DNA from 2 places in the Stenotrophomonas genospecies 3 genome. Region 2 is predicted to be linked to the other one. Evidence: riboswitches for the same ligand, from Rfam matches in the RefSeq annotation. Region 2 holds a riboswitch; the other holds the start of a gene.
The links. A riboswitch is a leader RNA that binds a small molecule or an ion and turns the genes downstream of it on or off. The one in region 2 is predicted to bind glycine.
Positions count from the first base shown of each region.

Region 1 (9,379 bases), on a different contig from region 2:
GAGCTGTGGCAGAGCCTGCAGTGGCTGGCGCGCTACACCCACGCGCCGTTGGGCGAAGTACTCAGCACTGCCCTGCCCGGCCCGCTGCGCCACGGCGAGGCCCTGCCCGACACCCATCACTGGGGCTGGCAACTGACACCCGAAGGCCATGCCCAGCGCGGGAAGCTGCGCGCCGGCAGCCGCCCGCGGCAGCTGGCCGAACTGCTGGCCGAGGCCGTGGTGGATGAAGACGTACTGGGCGAACGCATGGAGGACTGGCGCACCGCCGCACGCAGTCTGGCCAAGCGTGCACTGGCCGAGCGCGTGGCGATGACGGTGGCACCGCAGCATGCGCAGCCGCTGCCCGGGCCCACGCTCAACCCGGACCAGGCCGAGGCCGTGACTGCGATCAACGCCGCCGACGGCTTCCAGCCTTTCCTGCTGGATGGCGTGACCGGCAGCGGCAAGACCGAGGTCTACCTGCAGGCGATCATCCATTGCCTGGCACAGGGCAGGCAGGCGCTGGTGCTGGTGCCGGAAATCGGCCTGACTCCGCAGACCCTGGCACGCTTCCGCGGCCGCCTCGGCATCGCCGTGCATGCGCTGCATTCGGGCTTGAACGATAACGAGCGCGCTCGCGTCTGGGCAGCCGCCTCACGTGGTGAAGCACGGGTCATTGTCGGCACCCGCTCGGCAGTGTTCACGCCGCTGCCGCAGGCCGGTCTGCTGATCATCGACGAGGAACATGACGGCAGCTACAAGCAGCAGGACGGCATCCGCTACCACGCGCGCGATTTCGCCCTGGTGCGCGCCAAGGCGCTCGGCATTCCCGTGCTGCTCGGCAGTGCCACGCCCTCGCTGGAAACACTGCACAACGCCTATGCCGGGCGCTACACCCACCTGCGCCTGAAGCAGCGTGCCGGCGATGCACGACCACCGCGCGTGCGCATCCTTGATGTGCGCAAACGGCCATTGCACGATGGCCTCTCGGCCGATGTTCTGGCCGGCATCGGCGAGCACCTGCAGCGTGGCCAGCAGGTGCTCGTGTTCAAGAACCGCCGTGGCTACGCACCGGTGCTGCTGTGCCACGACTGCGGATGGACCGCGCCGTGCCAGCGCTGCGATGCACCGATGACCGTGCATGGTGGCGGCCGCCGGCTGCAGTGCCACCACTGCGGTGCGCGGCAACCGGCGCCGCTGGCATGCCCGGCCTGCGGCAGCCTGGCGCTGCAGCCGCAGGGCATCGGCACCGAACGCCTGGAAGAGCACCTCACCGCCGCCTTCGCCGATTTTCCGGTGGTGCGCATCGACCGCGGCACCACCTCACGACGCGACGCACTGGAACAGCAGCTGGCGAGGCTGGGCGACCAACCCGGCATCCTGGTCGGCACGCAGATCCTGGCCAAGGGCCACGACCTGCCGAAGCTGACACTGGTGGTGGTGGTGGGCATCGACGAAGGGCTGTTCTCGGCCGACTTCCGTGCCAGTGAAAAACTGGCACAGCAGCTGATCCAGGTCGCTGGCCGCGCCGGCCGTGCACGCGATCCCGGCGAGGTCTGGCTGCAGACCCATCACCCCGGGCATCCGCTGCTGGAAACCCTGGTGAGCGGTGGCTACCACCTGTTCGCGCAGGCCGAGTTGAACCAGCGCCAGGCCGCCGGATTCCCGCCGTTCGCGCATCTGGCACTGATGCGCGCCGAGGCACAGCAGGTCGAGCATGCCAATGCGTTCCTGCTGGCGGCGCGGCAACTGCTGGGGGAACAGAATGTGGTCGAGGCCTACGGGCCGATGCCGGCGCCAATGCCGCGGCGTGCCGGCTACCAGCGCACCCAGCTGCTGCTGTCCGCGCTGCAGCGGCCACCGCTGCATGGCGTGCTGGCCCAGCTGGTGCCGCAGCTGTATGCGCTGCCGGAGGCACGCAAGGTGCGCTGGTCGCTGGATGTGGATCCGACGGATCTGTATTGAGGGCGCTGCCCAATGCTGCGTAGAGTCGAGCTTGCTCGACTGCCGTGCGCCAGAAACAGTCGAGCAAGCTCGACTCTACCGTCGGTCCGTATGGACCCGACGGATCTGTATTGAGGCAGACGAACGCTAGCGCCGGGCCATGCCCGGCGGTCCTCCGCATACCACGCTCGCCGGGCATGGCCCGGCGCTACCCCTCAGGTCAGCGGCGACATCACGCCGCGCTGGTAGGCCGGGCGTTCGCGCAGGCGGGCGTACCAGTCGGCCAGGTGCGGCAGGTCCGGGCGCTGGATGGGCAGTTCGAACCAGGCATAGATCAGCGAGCCCAGCGGGATGTCACCCATCGCGAACGTCTCGCCCGACAGCCACGGCTGTCTGGCCAACGTGGCATCGGCCATCGCCAGGTAGTCACCGGCACGCACGATGGCGGCATTGATGCGCGCTTCGTCGCGGTCAGCTGGGGCGGTGCGCATGATGCCCCAGATCAGGTCGGTGTACAGCGGCGCCATGCGCGAGGTGCTCCAGTCCATCCACTTCTCGGCCTGGGCGCGTTCCATCGGGTCTTCGGCGTACAGCGTGCCCAGCGCGTAGCGCGCGCTCAGGTAGCGCACGATGGCATTCGATTCCCACAGCGGCAGGCCATGGTCTTCGATCACCGGCACCAGGCTGTTGGGATTCATCGCCAGGTACTCCGGCGTCTGCGTGCCGCCATGGCTGCCACCAACCTCGATGGATTCGTACGGCAGGCCGATTTCCTCGGCGCACCACAGCACCTTGCGGACGTTGCTGGAATTGCGGCGGCCCCAGATCTTCAACATGCGGGTTTTTCCTTGCTGGCAATGCGAGCGGCAACGATACGCCTGATCGGAGTGGGTGTGTGGGTGGCGGATGTGGAATCGGGCATCTGCGCGCTGCCGGCCAGCGGCCGGCACTACCGGTTTTTCTTCGGCAGCGCGCGCACGTAGGAGGACTTGCCGTCCTTCTTCAGCTCGAACAGCCCGATCGCCGCCAGCAGGTCACTGAGCTTGCCGTAGCCGTAGTTGCGCGGGTCGAACGACGCCTGGTTGCCGATCTGGCTGCCGACCGGGCCAAGGTGCGACCAGCCATCCTCGCCCTCGGCCGAGGACACCGCACGGCGCAGCATCTTCACCAGCCGCGTATCGCTGCGCATTTCCGCGCCGCTCTTGCGTGGACGCGCATCGTCGTTGGCCACGGGCTCGTTCGATGCCTGTTCGCTGGACGCCTGTTCGGTATCCGGCACGCTGGCATGGGTCTGGCCCAGCGCTTCCAGATAGGTGAACTTCGAACACGCATTGACGAATGGTTCCGGCGTTTTCTTCTCGCCGAAGCCATACACCTTCACGCCATCGGTCAGCAGGCGCATCACCATCGGGGTGAAATCGGCATCGCTGGACACGATCGCGAAGCCATCCAGATTGCGCGCGTACAGCAGGTCCATGGCATCGATCACCATCGCCATGTCCGACGCGTTCTTGCCTTTGCTGTAGGCGAACTGCTGGATCGGGCGGATCGCGTACTCGTGCAGCACCGCCTCCCATCCCTTCAACCGTGGGCTCTTCCAGTTGCCATAGGCGCGGCGCACGTTGGCCACGCCGTAGCGGGCGACTTCAGCCAGGACCTCGTCGATCTTCGAGGCCGGCGCGTTGTCGGCGTCGATCAACAGGGCGATGCGCTTTTCCGGTTCGCTCATGGGCTCCTCACGGGCGGTTGCCTGAACCCGAGTATCGCCGATCCATGCGGGCGCTGACGTGACAGGGCGCCATCGTGCGAAGATGCCAGGCGCTTCCCCCAATGCCCCCACTGGAGTGAGTCGATGAGTCGCGAGCGCGTTCCCCATCTGGTCGTTGTCGGCGGCGGTTTTGCCGGCCTCTGGGCCACCCGTGCCCTGGCCCGCGAGCGCATACGCATCACCCTGGTCGACCGCCGCAACCACCATCTCTTCCAGCCACTGCTGTACCAGGTGGCCACCGCCGGCCTGTCCGCGCCGGACATCGCCGCGCCGCTGCGCCACATCCTCGGCCACCAGCGCAATGTGGAAGTCCGCCTCGGCGAAGTGGTGACCATCGACAAGCAGGCCCGGCAGATCCGCATGGCCGATGGCAGCACGCTGGACTACGACAGCCTGCTGCTGGCTACCGGCGCCACCCACGCCTACTTCGGCAACGACCAATGGGCCGATGATGCGCCCGGGCTGAAGACGCTGGACGATGCCATCGCACTGCGCCGCAAGCTGCTGCTGGCGTTCGAGCGCGCCGAGGCCGAGCCGGACCCGGCGAAGAAAGCGGCGTGGTTGAGCTTCGCCGTGGTCGGCGGCGGCCCCACCGGTGTTGAACTGGCCGGCACCCTGGCCGAAATCGCGCGGCATACGCTGCGCAACGAGTTCCGCCATATCGACCCGGCCAGCGCCAAGGTGCGGCTGGTCGAAGCCGGCCCGCGCGTGCTGTCTTCGTTCCCGGAAGTGCTTTCGCTGAAGGCACGGCGGCAACTGGAAAAACTGGGCGTGGAAGTATTGACCGGTACCCCGGTGAGCGACATCGACAGCCAGGGCTTCAAGCTCGGCGATCAGTTCGTGCCGGCCCGCACCGTGGTCTGGGCCGCCGGCGTGGCCGCTTCACCGCTGGCGCGCACCCTGGACGTGCCACTGGACCGCGCTGGACGCGTGCAGGTGCAGCCGGACCTGACCCTGCCCGACCACCCCGAGCTGTTCGTGGCCGGCGATCTGGCCGCACTGAATCAAGCCAATGGCAAGCCGGTGCCCGGCGTCGCGCCCGCCGCCAAGCAGATGGGCAAGTACGTGGCCGAGGTGATCCGCGCGCGTCTGCATGGCAAGGCCGCACCGGGGCCGTTCAAGTACGCCGACTTCGGCAACCTGGCCACCATCGGCCGCATGGCCGCGATCGTGCACCTGGGCCGGCTGCAACTCTCGGGCGTCCTCGCCTGGTGGTTCTGGCTGGCCGCACACGTGTTCTTCCTGATCGGCTTCCGCAACCGCATCGTGGTGCTGCTGAACTGGGCCGTGGCGTACTGGAGCTACCAGCGCAGCGCGCGCATCATCTTCGGTGATGACCAGGAAGACCGGCGACCGAGGCGCTAGGGCCGAAGACGGACACGGGTTCTCTGCCTGGGAGTAGATCCACGCCATGCGTGGATGAATGTCTGTGCAGGCCGCATGGAGCTCAGCCACGCATGGCGTGGCTCTACTGCCTCATCAGGCCGCCGGGCACTCGCCGTTTCGACCAAACCCGGCAGAGGTCTTCCTTTCTCGCAGTACCGGCAATTGAAAGCCAAGCTCTACCTGCGGCACGCATCGCTCTACCGCGCCTTCGGTTTCGGGTACCACAGCGCGTTGACGATGACCCAGCGCTGGTCGAAGCGCCCCATGTGGAAGTAGTCGACGAACCACGGCGTTTCCAGCCGTACCGAGGCCGCGTTGCCGGTCACGTCCAGCACCGTGCAGCGGCGGTCCCATTGATCCTTCGGGGTCTTCAGCGCGCCCTGCTTCGTCAACGAGACCAGCTCTTCCTTCGACATGCGGCGCAGGCCCAAGCGTTCGTCGGGTGTATCGCCGAGGACCGCGCGCTTGGCCAGGTCCGAGTGCAGGGAGCGGGCGACGCGCTGCGGGTCGGCCTCCAGCTGGCCGTCGACGTAATCGTGGCAGGTGGCTTCGATGGCCGCGATGGTGGCCGGGTCGGCGGCAGGGCTCGTTGCTGCGGAAAGAGCGAACAGCAGGGCAATCGTGGACATCCGGGTCTCCGGCTCTGGGCGCGGGGCGATCATCGCATGGGCAAGCCGCATCCACGCATGGCGTGGATCTACTGCATCAGGCCCATTTCGTCGACGCTCAGCTGCATGTACAGGAACGCGGCCGCTTCGTCGGTCATCGGCTGGCCCTGCGGGAAACTGTCGAGCCAGGCGGAGATGCGCGCATGCCGATGCTTCAGCGCATCAGCTATCGCGCGCTTTTCCGCGTCGGTGGCATGTTCCCGCATCTCATCGCGCAGCAGGTCATCGCCGATGCCCCATTTTTCGGCCAGCGGGATCAGGTCGACCAGATCGGGCGGCACCTGGTCGCGGCGCAGGTGGATGGGCTCGGGCGTGTCCGGGCCGCGCTGTGCGGCCAGTTCGGCGGCGCTGCCGATCTGCCCGTGCTGCAGCGGTGGCGGAGTCTGGGCGCAGGCCGACAGGGGGATACAGAACGTCAACATCAGCATCCAGCAGGATTTCATCGGACCGCTTCCTGTGTCGATGGATGTGGCGATGATGGCATGGCCCAGCACACCATCCACGCATGGCGTGGATCTACAGGACCGGGGCCTGCAGCCAGGCCAGCTTGCGTTCGCGCGGCTGCTGCTTGAGCTGCCACTCGGCCCGCGAGGCGGCGGCCCGGTCCGGGTACTCGCGCACGGCCAGCACGCGCAGCGGCGGCCGGGCCCGGGTGTAGCGCGCGCCCTTGCCGGCCTGGTGGGCGGCGAAGCGCGCGTCCACGTCGGTGCTGATGCCGGCGTAATAGCTGCCATCGCGGCATTCGAGCAGGTACAGGAACCACGGGCGGAGGGACGGGGCCATGCCCGGATTATGCCGTGCTGCACTGCAGCGGATATACTGGCGCCCGAATGCAGGAGAGAGGCGCCGCGCTGGCGCCCGCCGAAGGCGCAGGCTCCCATGATCGCTCAGGCCGGTGGGCTGGAATCCCACCAACCATGCATTCGACTCGCCGAGCTGGAGAGAGGTCACCGGGCACGCCCGGGACGATCCGCCGAAGGGGCACGCGGCCTACGCCGCTGAACTCTCAGGCAAAAGGACAGCGGGAGCGGCACCGGTCATCGTCATCCCGTCATTGCGCAGGCAGTGGCGGTAGCCGCGCATGGCCGGCCCCACCGCGCCCGGAGCCTGTCCCATGCTGCTGTCCATCATCTACCTGATCGCCATTTCCGCCGAAGCCATGACCGGCGCGCTGTCCGCCGGCCGCCGCCGCATGGACCTGTTCGGTGTGGTCATGATCGCCTGCGTTACCGCCCTCGGCGGCGGATCACTGCGCGACATCCTGCTCGGTCACTATCCGCTCGGCTGGGTGAAGCATCCCGAGTACCTGGGCTTCACCGTGTGTGCGGCGCTGATCGCCACCTGGGTCGCACGCTGGATGCACCACTTCCGCCGCACCTTCCTGGTGCTCGATGGCCTGGGCCTGATCGCCTTCACCCTGATCGGCTGTTCGATCGCGCGCGAGGCCGGCCATGCCATGCCGATCGTGCTGATCGCCGGCATGCTGACCGGCGCCTTCGGCGGCGTGCTGCGCGACATTCTCTGCAACGAGGTGCCGCTGATCTTCCAGAAGGAGCTGTACGCGATCATCGCGCTGCTGACCGGCGCGGCCTACCTGTTGCTGCTGCACTGGGGCGTGGCCGACGCCACCGCGATCCTGTGCTGCCTCGGCGGCGGCTTCGCGCTGCGCCTGCTGGCGATCCACTACCGCTGGGAAATGCCGAAGTTCGTCTATCACGACGAAGTGCATTGATTGTTTGTCGGTAGTGTCGGCCGCTGGCCGGCAACACGGCACACGCCCGCAGATTCCGGCAGGTTGCCGGCCAGCGGCCGGCACTACCGAATGCGTTGCATGACCATGGTCATACGGCATTGGCCGGGGTGATTGGCTACCATTGTCACCCCGTCGCTGCCGCGACGGCATCCAGCCACGCCGCGCCCGCGGCCCCGCCAGACAACTCCCTCCCCGCTGCCCGTGGTGCCGTGAACGCGCCGACGGGCCCGCATGTCCCTGCGCGCGCAGGGCGCAGGATGCCCCATGTCTGTCGCCGAAAATTCCCGCTTCCGTCGTGCCCGCCTGTTATGGGCGGTGCTGGCCATCGCCCTCGTCGCCGTTCTGGCGTGGTGGCTGTGGCCCCGGAATGGTGCCGGCAGCAGCGACGATGCGCCGGGCAAAACGGTGCCGGTACGCGTGGCACGCGCCAGCGCCGAGCCGCTGGTGCTGCGCCTGAAGGCGGTCGGTACGGTCACCCCGCTGCACAGCGTGGTGGTACGCAGCCGCGTGGATGGCGAACTGCTACGGCTGCATTTCCAGGAAGGCCAGCAGGTGAAGGCCGGCGATCTGCTGGCGCAGATCGACCCGCGCCCGTATGAAGTGAAGCTGGCACAGGCGCAGGGTACCCAGCAGCAGAATCTGGCCGAGCTGGAAAACGCTGAGCGCCAGCTGCAGCGCTACCGCGAACTGCAGAAGCAGAACTACGTGTCCGGGCAGGAACTGAGCGACCAGCAGAGCAAGGTGCGCCAGCTGCAGGGCCGCCGCCTCAGCGATCAGGCGTCTGTTGATGAAGCGCGCCTGCAGCTGCAGTACACCCGCATCACCGCGCCGGTCAGTGGCCGCGTCGGGCTGCGCCGTTTGGACGTGGGCAACCTGGTGCGCGCCAGCGATGCCGAAGGCCTGGTGACGCTGGCGCAGACCGCGCCGATCAGCGTGCTGTTCACCGTGCCCGAACCCGAGCTGCCTGCGCTGCTCGATGCCGTGCAGGCGCAACCGGCACTGGCGGTGGAAACCTGGGACCGCGAAGAACGCCGGCAGCTGGCCCGCGGCTCGCTGTCCAGCGTCGACAACCGCATCGATACCACCACCGGCACGTTGAAACTGCGTGCGCACTTCGACAACCACGATCTGGCGCTGTTCCCCAACCAGTTCGTCAACGTCCGCCTGCAGCTGGGCGAGCAGCCCGCGCTGCTGATTCCCGATGCCGCCGTGCAGTTCGGCAGCCAGGGCAACTACGTGCATATCGTCGACAAGGACAGCAAGGCACAACGCCGCACCGTGGTGCTCGGTCCAGCCGATGATGGACGCGTGGCCGTGCGCTCCGGGCTGGCCGCAGGGGACAAGGTGGTGATCGAAGGCATCGACGGGCTGGAAGACGGCACGGCGGTGGAGATCATCACCGAGGAGGCCGCGACCAAGGCCGGCGCATGAACCTCTCGCGCCCGTTCATCCTGCGCCCGGTCGCAACGACTCTCCTGATGGTGGCGCTGCTGCTGTCCGGCGTGCTGGCCTATCGCCTGCTGCCGGTGGCGGCGCTGCCGCAGGTCGATTACCCGATCATCCAGATCACCACGCTGTATCCGGGGGCCAGCCCCGAACTGACCACACGCACCATCACCGCACCGCTGGAGCGCCAGCTCGGCCAGATTCCCGGCCTGAAACAACTGTCGTCGACCAGTTCCGGTGGCGCCTCGGTCATTACCCTGCAGTTCGGGCTGGAGGTGTCGCTGGGTGTGGCCGAGCAGGACGTGCAGGCCGCCATCAACGCGGCGGGCAGCTTCCTGCCCGGGGACCTGCCGGTGCCGCCGGTGTACCGCAAGGTCAACCCGGCCGACACCCCCATCCTGACCTTGGCGGTGACCTCGCAAGGCCTGTCGCTGC
Region 1 covers NZ_JBTMUR010000001.1:502,884-512,262, forward strand. The annotation lists gene ACX9OT_RS02270 (primosomal protein N') at 1-1,944, shown strand, start outside; gene ACX9OT_RS02275 (glutathione S-transferase family protein) at 2,139-2,759, opposite strand; gene ACX9OT_RS02280 (NYN domain-containing protein) at 2,873-3,652, opposite strand; gene ACX9OT_RS02285 (NAD(P)/FAD-dependent oxidoreductase) at 3,776-5,056, shown strand; gene ACX9OT_RS02290 (nuclear transport factor 2 family protein) at 5,275-5,706, opposite strand; gene ACX9OT_RS02295 (hypothetical protein) at 5,775-6,167, opposite strand; gene ACX9OT_RS02300 (GIY-YIG nuclease family protein) at 6,262-6,528, opposite strand; glycine riboswitch at 6,569-6,658, shown strand; glycine riboswitch at 6,672-6,775, shown strand; gene ACX9OT_RS02305 (trimeric intracellular cation channel family protein) at 6,860-7,477, shown strand; gene ACX9OT_RS02310 (MdtA/MuxA family multidrug efflux RND transporter periplasmic adaptor subunit) at 7,763-8,929, shown strand; gene ACX9OT_RS02315 (multidrug efflux RND transporter permease subunit) at 8,926-9,379, shown strand, end outside.
Region 1: it holds a riboswitch for glycine, as region 2 does, so the genes downstream of both, ACX9OT_RS02305 (trimeric intracellular cation channel family protein) here and gcvP (aminomethyl-transferring glycine dehydrogenase) in region 2, are expected to answer to the same signal.

Region 2 (9,379 bases):
CGTTGCTGAAGTCGATGCCCGGTGGCACGTTGGCTGGGCAGAACGCAACCTGCTCGGTCTCGGCGAAGAAGTTGTCCGGCCAGCGGTCCAGCACCATGCGGCCGATGACCTGCAACGGCACCAGCGATTCGGGAATGATCTTGGTCGGGTCCAGATGATCGAACGGGAATGCGTCGGCCTCTTCTTCCGTGAACAGCTGCACTGCCAGTTCCCATTCGGGGAAATCGCCGCGCTGGATCGCCTCGAACAGGTCCCGGCGATGGAAGTCATTGTCGGCCGACTGCAGCTTCAGCGCTTCGTCCCAGACCGTTGACTGGATGCCCAGCTTCGGCCGCCAGTGGAACTTGACGAAGGTCGACTCACCTGCCTCGTTCAGCAGGCGGAAGCTGTGCACGCCGAAGCCTTCGATCATGCGCAGCGAACGCGGAATGGCACGGTCGCTCATTGCCCACATGATCATGTGCATCGACTCGGGCATGAGCGAGATGAAATCCCAGAAGGTGTCGTGGGCCGTGGCCGCCTGCGGGAAGGCACGGTCCGGTTCCATCTTCACCGCGTGTACCAGGTCCGGGAATTTCATGGCGTCCTGGATGAAGAACACCGGGATGTTGTTGCCGACCAGGTCCCAGTTGCCTTCCTTGGTATAGAACTTGACCGCGAAGCCGCGCACGTCGCGCGGGGTGTCCACCGAGCCTGCGCCACCGGCTACCGACGAGAAGCGGGTGAACACGGGTGTCTTCACGCCTACCTCGGTCAGGATGCGCGCTCGGGTATGCGCCTTCAGCGATCGGGTCAGCTCGAAGTAGCCATGTGCTGCGCTGCCACGTGCGTGCACGATGCGCTCGGGAATGCGTTCGTGATCGAAGTGGGTGATCTTCTCGCGCAGGATGAAGTCCTCCAGCAGCGTGGGCCCCCGGGTTCCCTGCCGCAGGGAGTTCTGGTTGTCCGCCACCGGGATGCCCTGATCGGTGGTCATCACCGGATGGCTGGCCCCGGCCTGCTGGTGCAGTTCATCACCGTCGCCCCGGTAGTGGTTTTCGGCGTGGGTGGTTGCGCGCTTGCCGGTCGGCTTGCTGGCGGCCATGGACGTTGGCTCCGGATGATCTGAAAGAGAACCACGACACTGGAACCGAGCCCGTTAAACCGAGGTCCGGCAAAGGTGAACGTACAGGCAAAAGCAGGCTCGGGTATGCTTGCCCCATGCGAGTCGAGCCCGCCGACATCGAAGCCCTGTTCGACGCCATCCCGGATGTGCTGTTCTTCATCAAGGACCTTCAGGGGCGTTACACCCACGTCAACCAGACCATGCTGCGGCGGCTGGGCCTGCGCGCGCGCAAGGACGTGATCGGGCGTACCGCGGCTGAAATCTACCCGACCGGCCTCAGCGCGGACTACGTCGACCAGGACGCCCGCGTGCTGTCCGGTGAGGTGATCGAGAACCTGATGGAGCTGCACCTGTTCGCCAACCGCGAACCGGGCTGGTGCCTGACCTGCAAGCGCCCGCTGGTGGTCGATGGGGCCATCGAGGGCCTGATCGGCATATCCCGCGACCTCGGCCAGAAGGACAGCCTGGGCACCCAATACGAGCAGCTGCGGCTGGCCCTGGCCCACCTCAATGCGCACTACGCCGAGAACGTGCGCATGCAGACCCTGCTGGACATCACCGGCTTCTCGCTGTCGAAGCTGGAGCGCAGCTTCCGCAAGGTGTTCCAGATGACCCCGCAGCAGGTGCTGACCCGACTGCGGATCCAGATGGCCATGCACCTGCTGCACGGTGACGACAGCATCGCCTGCATCGGCCAGGCCTGCGGTTTCAGCGACCAGAGCGCCTTTACCCGCAAGTTCAAGGCTGAAACCGGTTTCTCGCCGCGCGCCTACCGGGCCCGTATTGGTGGCAACGTCGGCGAGCCGGCGCTGGCCTGAGCCGCCTGCTGCGCTGTGCCTATCCCCGTGGGCACGGGACAGGGTAAGGTGTCGCCCCTGTAGCCGCCGCCAGCCCTGCCGATGCCCAACTCGATTCCGACCGCTTCGCCGTCCCGCCTCGGGCACTCGCTCAAGCCCCGCCAGCTGATCATGATGGGCCTGGGCAGCGCCATCGGCGCCGGCCTCTTCCTCGGCTCGGGCGTGGGTGTACAGGCGGCCGGCCCGGCGGTTCTGGTGTCGTATCTGGTCGCTGGTGCGCTGGTGATCATCGTGATGAACGCACTGGGCGAGATGGCGGCGGCCAAGCCGACCAGTGGCGCGTTCTCGGTCTATGCCGCTGATGCCATGGGAGCCACCGCCGGCGCCACCGTGGGCTGGCTGTGGTGGGTGCAGCTGGTGATCGTGATCGCCGCCGAGGCGGTAGGCGCGGCCGGGCTTCTTGCCACGGTCTGGCCGGCGATACCGGTACCGATGGCGGCACTGGCCTTCATGCTGTTCTTCACCGCGATCAACCTGCTGGGAGTGAAGAACTTCGGCGAGTTCGAATTCTGGTTCGCCATCCTCAAGGTGGTGGCGATCCTGGCCTTCATCGCCATCGGCGTGGCGCTGCTGATGGGCTGGCTGCCGCAGGTGACCTCGCCGGGCCTGAGCAACTTCACCGAGCATGGCGGCTTCGCGCCGAAGGGGCTGGCCGGTATTGGCGCGGCACTGCTGGTTGTCGTTTTTGCCTTTGGCGGGACCGAGATCGTAGCCGTCGCTGCGGCCGAAACCGAAGATCCCGAGCGCAGCATTGCCCGTGCCATCCGCACCGTGGCCTGGCGCATCCTGGTGTTCTACATCGGCTCGCTGAGCGTGATCATCGCCGTGGTGCCGTGGACCAGCGAGGCGCTGAAGTCGCCGTTCGCTGCGGTGCTGGATATTGCCCGCATCCCGGGCGCGGGTACGGCCATCACCCTGATCGCGGTGATCGCGCTGCTGTCGGCGCTCAATGCCAACCTCTACGGCGCCTCGCGCATGATGTTTTCGCTGGCGCAGCGCCGCGAAGCCCCGGCCGTGCTCGGCTGGACCGACCCGCGCCAGGTGCCGGTGATCGCCGTGCTGGCCAGCGTGCTGTTCGGCTTTGCCGCCACGGTGATGGAACTGCTGTTCCCGGACCGGGTACTGCCGGTGCTGCTGAACATCGTCGGTTCCACCTGCCTGCTGGTCTGGACGCTGTCGCTGGTTTCGCAGCTGGTGCTGCGCCGCCGCGCCGACCGCCTCGGCACCCGCCTGCCGTTCCGCATGGCCGGCTTCCCGTGGCTGACCGTCTGTGCGCTGGCGATCCTGGCACTGATCTTCGGCCTGCTGCTGAGCGAAGCGCACACCCGCCTGCAGTTCCTGTCGATGGTGGCGCTGACCGCCACGATCGCCGCCGGCAGCGCCATCGCGCGGCGCATGCGCGAGGCGTGACTGAAGCTGCCGGCCAGCGGCCGGCACTACCACGGGGGCTGCACATCTGCCGTGCCATCCTGATCGTGTGGGCCGTCATCGGCCCGTCGACCGGGAGTACCGCATGCTGCGCAGTCGCCCCTTCCTGATGTTTACCGGCCAGGCCGAGGCCGCCCTGGCCCTGTACGCCGAGGCCTTCGCCGATTTCCGCCTGCTGGCAATGCAGCGCCATCCGGACGGCGCCGGTGCCGGCGTGCCCGGGCAGGTCCGACAGGCCATCTTCCTGCTCGGTGGCACCCACTACCTGTGCTTTGACAGCCTGGACGTGCACGATTTCACCTTCTCACCGTCGATCTCGCTGTTCGTGGAGTGCTCCGGCGCCGAGCAGTTCGAGCGTGCCGCACGCGTGCTGGGTGAGGGCGGCCATTGGTTGATGCCGGTGGGTGACTACGATTTCAGCAACCGCTACGGCTGGGTGCAGGACCGCTTCGGTGTCTCGTGGCAGTTGAGCCTGGGGCAGATGCCGGATCCGTGATCGGATGTTTGTGGGTGTGGACCTTGGTCCACACGCGCTTATGAAAACGGCCCGCTTGCGCGGGCCGTTCTGTTTACCGATGCAGCGAGGAATCAAGCCTCGACTTCATCATCCTTGTAGGCATCGACCGGGATGCAGGCGCACATCACGTTCTTGTCGCCGTACACATTGTCGACACGGGCCACCGGCGGCCAGTACTTGCTCTGCTTCAGGCTGGCCAGCGGGAAGGCGGCCAGTTCGCGCGGGTAGGCGTGGGTCCACTCGCTCGCGGTCACCGCGGTGGCAGTGTGCGGTGCGTTCTTCAGCGGGTTGTCTTCGCGGTCCAGGCGGCCGTCTTCTATCGCGGTGATCTCTTCGCGGATCTGGATCATCGCGTCGATGAAGCGATCCAGCTCGTGCAGCGACTCGCTCTCGGTCGGCTCGACCATCAGCGTGCCGGCCACCGGGAAGCTCAGGGTCGGGGCGTGGAAGCCGAAGTCGATCAGGCGCTTGGCCACGTCCTCGGCGCCGATGCCGCTGGTCTTCTCCAGCGGGCGCACGTCCAGGATGCACTCGTGTGCCACCAGGCCGTTGCGGCCGGTGTAGAGGGTCTTGAAGTGCGGGGCCAGGCGCTTGGCGATGTAGTTGGCGTTGAGCTGCGCGACCTGGGTGGCCTTGCGCAGGCCGTCGCGGCCCATCATCGCGATGTACATCCAGCTGATCGGCAGAATCGAGGCGCTGCCGAAGCTGGCAGCGCTGACCATGCCGACCGGGCCGTTGTCACCCAGCTTGCCCGGCAGGAACGGGGCCAGGTGCTCCTTGACCGCGCACGGGCCGACGCCCGGGCCGCCACCACCGTGCGGGATGCAGAAGGTCTTGTGCAGGTTCAGGTGCGAAACATCCGAACCCCACTTGCCCGGCTTGGCCACGCCGACCAGGGCGTTCATGTTGGCACCGTCGGTGTACACCTGGCCGCCGTGCTTGTGGATGATCTCGCAGATCTCCACCACCTCCTCCTCGAACACGCCGTGCGTGGACGGGTAGGTCATCATGATCGCGGCCAGGCGGTCGCTGTACTTCTCGGCGTTGAGGCGGATGTCCTCGACGTCGACGTTGCCGTTGGCATCGGTCTTGGTCACCACCACCTTCATGCCGCACATCTGTGCCGAGGCCGGGTTGGTGCCGTGCGCCGAGTCCGGAATCAGGCAGATATCGCGATGTTCCTCACCGCGCGAGCGGTGGTAGGCGCGGATCGCCAGCAGGCCGGCGTACTCGCCCTGCGCGCCGGAGTTCGGCTGCAGGCTGACCGCGTCGTAGCCGGTGCATTCGACCAGCATCGCTTCCAGCGTGTCGATCAGTTCCTTGTAGCCCAGCGCCTGGTCGGCCGGCACCAGCGGGTGGATCTGCGAGAACTCCGGCCAGGTCACCGGGATCATCTCGGCGGTGGCGTTGAGCTTCATGGTGCACGAGCCCAGCGGGATCATCGTGCGGTCCATTGCCAGGTCCTTGTCGGCCAGCGAACGCAGGTAGCGCAGCAGTTCGTGCTCGCTGTGGTGGGTGTTGAACACCGGGTGGGTCAGGAATGCGGACTGGCGCAGCAGGCCGGCCGGCAGGGCATCGGCGGTGCTGGCATCCAGCGCGTCGACGTCCAGCGTGGCACCGAACACGGCAGCCACGGCCACGATGTCGGCGCGGGTGGTGGTTTCGTCCAGGCTGATGCCGACCGAGTCGCTGTCGATCGCGCGCAGGTTGTAGCCGGCGGCGCGGGCCTTGGCGTGGATCTCATCGGCGTGCACGCCGGTGACATGCAGGGTGTCGAAGAAGTCGCCACCGACCTGCACGCCTGCATTGCGCAGCGCTGCGGCCAGGATCGAGGCCAGGCGATGGGTGCGGCGGGCAATGCGGGTCAGGCCTTCCGGGCCGTGGTAGACGGCGTACATCGACGCCATCACCGCCAGCAGCACCTGTGCAGTACAGATGTTGGAGGTGGCCTTCTCGCGACGGATGTGCTGCTCGCGGGTCTGCAGGGTCAGGCGGTAGGCCGGGTTGCCCTGGGCATCGACCGAGACGCCGATCAGGCGGCCCGGCATCGAACGCTTGTAGGCGTCACGGCAGGCCATGAACGCGGCGTGCGGGCCGCCAAAGCCGAACGGCACGCCGAAACGCTGGCTGTTGCCGACCACGATGTCCGCGCCCCATTCGCCGGGCGCGGCCAGCAGGGTCAGGGCCAGCAGGTCGGTGGCCACGGCCACCAGGCCCCCGCGTGCGTGCACGGCATCGACCAGCGCCTTGTAGTCGCCGACCTGGCCGAAGGTGTCCGGGTACTGCAACAGCAGGCCGAAGGCTTCCGCTTCCAGCGCTTCGGCCGGGGTGCCGACGCGCAGCACGATGCCCATGGGCTCGGCGCGGGTACGCAGCAGTTCCAGCGTCTGCGGGTGCACGGCGTCGTGCACGAAGAAGGTGTCCGACTTCGACTTGGCCGAACGCTTGGCCAGGGTCATCGCTTCGGCGGCGGCAGTGGCTTCGTCCAGCAGCGAGGCGTTGGCGATTTCCATGCCGGTGAGGTCGGCGCACAGGGTCTGGAAGTTGATCAGCGCTTCCATGCGGCCCTGCGAGATTTCCGCCTGGTACGGGGTGTAGGCGGTGTACCAGGCCGGGTTTTCCAGGATGTTGCGCAGGATCACGTTCGGCGTGTGGGTACCGTAGTAGCCCTGGCCGATGAAGCTGCGCAGCACGGTGTTCTTGTCGGCGATCGCACGGATCTTCGCCAGTGCCTGCACTTCGGTCATCGACTCCGGCAGCGCCAGCGGCGCCGGCGACTTGATCTTGGCCGGCACGATGGCATCGGTCATCGCATCCAGCGACGCGTGGCCGACGACGTCGAGCATCTGCGCGATCTCGGCGTCGTTGGGGCCGATGTGGCGCTCGACGAACGCATTGTGGTGCTCGAGCTCACGCAGGGAAGGGGTGTTCTGGGACATGGCGAAGGATCCGTCAGGAAAGGGCACACGCACGGGCACAAGCCGCCGGTCGGCGGTCTGCGGGGCGCCCCTCTGTCCTTTTGCCTGAGAGTTTAAAAGCGCGGCGGACCGCAGCTTCGTGCCCCTTCGGCGCCGGATCGAACCGGTCTCTCCAGAGTTCTGTTACGGGTGGTATCGGGCCTGAGCGATTACGGGCGTTGCGCCTTCGGCAGCGGTGTTCCGCTTCTCCCACCGTGTTGCCCGCTGATTATAGCCCGTTGCGGGCCCGCCGGCCGCCTCCAGGCATGGCCGCCGCGCCTGAATGGCCGATGGCCCGGTCGTGCGTTTTGTGCACCGCTGCATGGCATCGGGCGCAATCCCCACCTATGATGGGCGGATACCCGAATTCATCTGGCGCCGTCCCTGCAGAAGGGGACCGGCGCCCGCCGTGCGTGCCGCGCATGGCCCTGCCGGACGCCTTCCCCATGACCGCCGCTGTTGCTCCCTCCACCCGCCGCATGGCCCTGCTGCTCGCCGGTCTGGCCATGTTCGGTCCGTTCTCGATCGACACCATCTTCCCGGCGTTCCCGCAGCTGGCCCAGCGCCTGGCGGTGGACGAAGTGGCGGTGCAGCAGACCATCAGCGTGTACCTGCTGTTCTACGGCCTGATGAGCCTGGCGCACGGCCCGCTGTCCGATGCCTGGGGCCGCAAGCGGGTGATCCTCGGCGGCCTGGTGGTGTTCGTCGGCGCCTCGGTCGGCTGCGCGCTGTCCACCGACCTGACCACGCTGCTGGCGTTCCGCGCGCTGCAGGGCCTGTCGGCGGGTGTCGGCATGATCGTTGGCCGCGCGGTGATCCGCGATCTCTACCATGGCCACGACGCGCAGCGCCTGATGAGCCAGGTGTCGATGCTGTTCGGCATCGCCCCGGCCATCGCACCGATCATCGGTGGCTGGATCCTGCTCAGTGGCGCCGGCTGGCCGCTGATCTTCTGGTTCCTGGTGGTGTTCGGGCTGGTCCTGCTGGCGGCCACTGCACGCTACCTGCCGGAGACCCATCCGGTTGAAGCGCGCGTGCCGTTGTCGCCGCGCACGTTGATGCGTGATTACCTGCGCATCGGCTTCAACCCGCGCTTCCTGCGCCTGGCGCTGGCCGGCAGCATCGGCTTCGGTGGCATCTTCCTGTACATCTCCTCGGCGCCGGTGTTCGTGATGCAGCACCTGCATCTGGGCGAGGGCGGCTTCGCCTGGCTGTTCATCCCCACCATCGGCGGCATGACCACCGGCTCGTTCCTGTCCGGGCGCATGGCCGGGCACACCACGCCTACCCGCCAGGTCGCCATCGGTTTCGGCCTGTGTGCGCTGTCGGTGCTGTTGAACGTCGGCTACGTGGCGCTGGCCCCGCAGTTCGTGCTGCCGTGGGCGGTGCTGCCGATCTTCCTGGGCGGCATGGGCATGGCGCTGATCTTCCCGATCCTGGCGCTGGCGGTGCTGGACATGTACCCGCACCAGCGCGGCCTGGCCTCGTCGCTGCAGGCGTTCGTGCAGCTGATGATCAGCACCGTGGTGGCCGGCGTGGTGTCGCCGCTGCTCAGCGCCAGCCCGCTGCACCTGGCGTTGGGCCAGGCGGCGTTCTTCGGTGCTGGTTTCGTGTTCTGGTACTGGGAACACCAGCGTGAACGCGCGGCGCAGGCAGTCTGCACGGGTCACTGAGCAGCGTGCAGGGGTAGGGCGGACGGGGATGCCGGCACATCCTTGCAACCGCGGACAACCGGACTAGGCTGGGCATTCCAGCCAGCCGGTGCGTGGATGCACGACAGCCAGCCAATCCGATGTCGTTGCATGAGGTTCCCCCATGGCTGCGCAGCAGACCTACCGCCTGTTCGAGGTGGCGCTGAAGGAGCGCCGCGTTCTCTCCCCTTCCCTGGACCGCATGGTATTCACTGGCGCCGACGTGGCGCGGATGAAGACCGAAGGCCCGGACCAGCGGATCAAGGTGTTCTTCCCCTTGCCCGGCCAGGACCTGCCGCAGGTCCCCAGCGGCGAGGACTGGTACCCGCGCTACCGGGCGCTGCCGGACGATCAGCGCCCGCCGATGCGCACCTACACCATCCGCCAGCTGCGTGCGGAGCAGGGCGAGGTCGACGTCGATTTCGTCATCCACGGGGTGACCGGACCCGCTTCGCGCTGGGCCATGCATGCACGGCCGGGAGACCGCGTGGTGTTGCTGGCCCCCGATGCCGACTGTGCCGAGAGCAGCGAAGGCTGGGAGTGGAAGCCGCCAGCCGGTGTCGGCCAGGTACTGCTGGTGGCCGATGAAACGGCGTTGCCTGCGGTGGCGGGCATCCTCGAAGAGCTGGCGGACATGCCTGATCCGCCGCGCACGCTGGCATTGCTGGAAGTGGCCCAGGCCGGCGATGCGGTGCCGTTGAAAGCGCCGGGCACAGCCGAGCTGGTGTGGTTGCCGCGTGGGCAGGCCGCCTATGGCCAGCCGCTGCTGCAGGCGGTCCAGGAACGGCTGTCAGCGACCTCAAGCGTGGCTGCTGGCGATGCGC
Region 2 covers NZ_JBTMUR010000006.1:3,342-12,720, reverse strand. The annotation lists gene ACX9OT_RS09480 (catalase) at 1-1,084, opposite strand, end outside; gene ACX9OT_RS09475 (AraC family transcriptional regulator) at 1,201-1,923, shown strand; gene ACX9OT_RS09470 (amino acid permease) at 2,005-3,372, shown strand; gene ACX9OT_RS09465 (VOC family protein) at 3,476-3,886, shown strand; gene gcvP (aminomethyl-transferring glycine dehydrogenase) at 3,979-6,846, opposite strand; glycine riboswitch at 6,909-7,011, opposite strand; gene ACX9OT_RS09455 (multidrug effflux MFS transporter) at 7,311-8,537, shown strand; gene ACX9OT_RS09450 (siderophore-interacting protein) at 8,680-9,379, shown strand, end outside.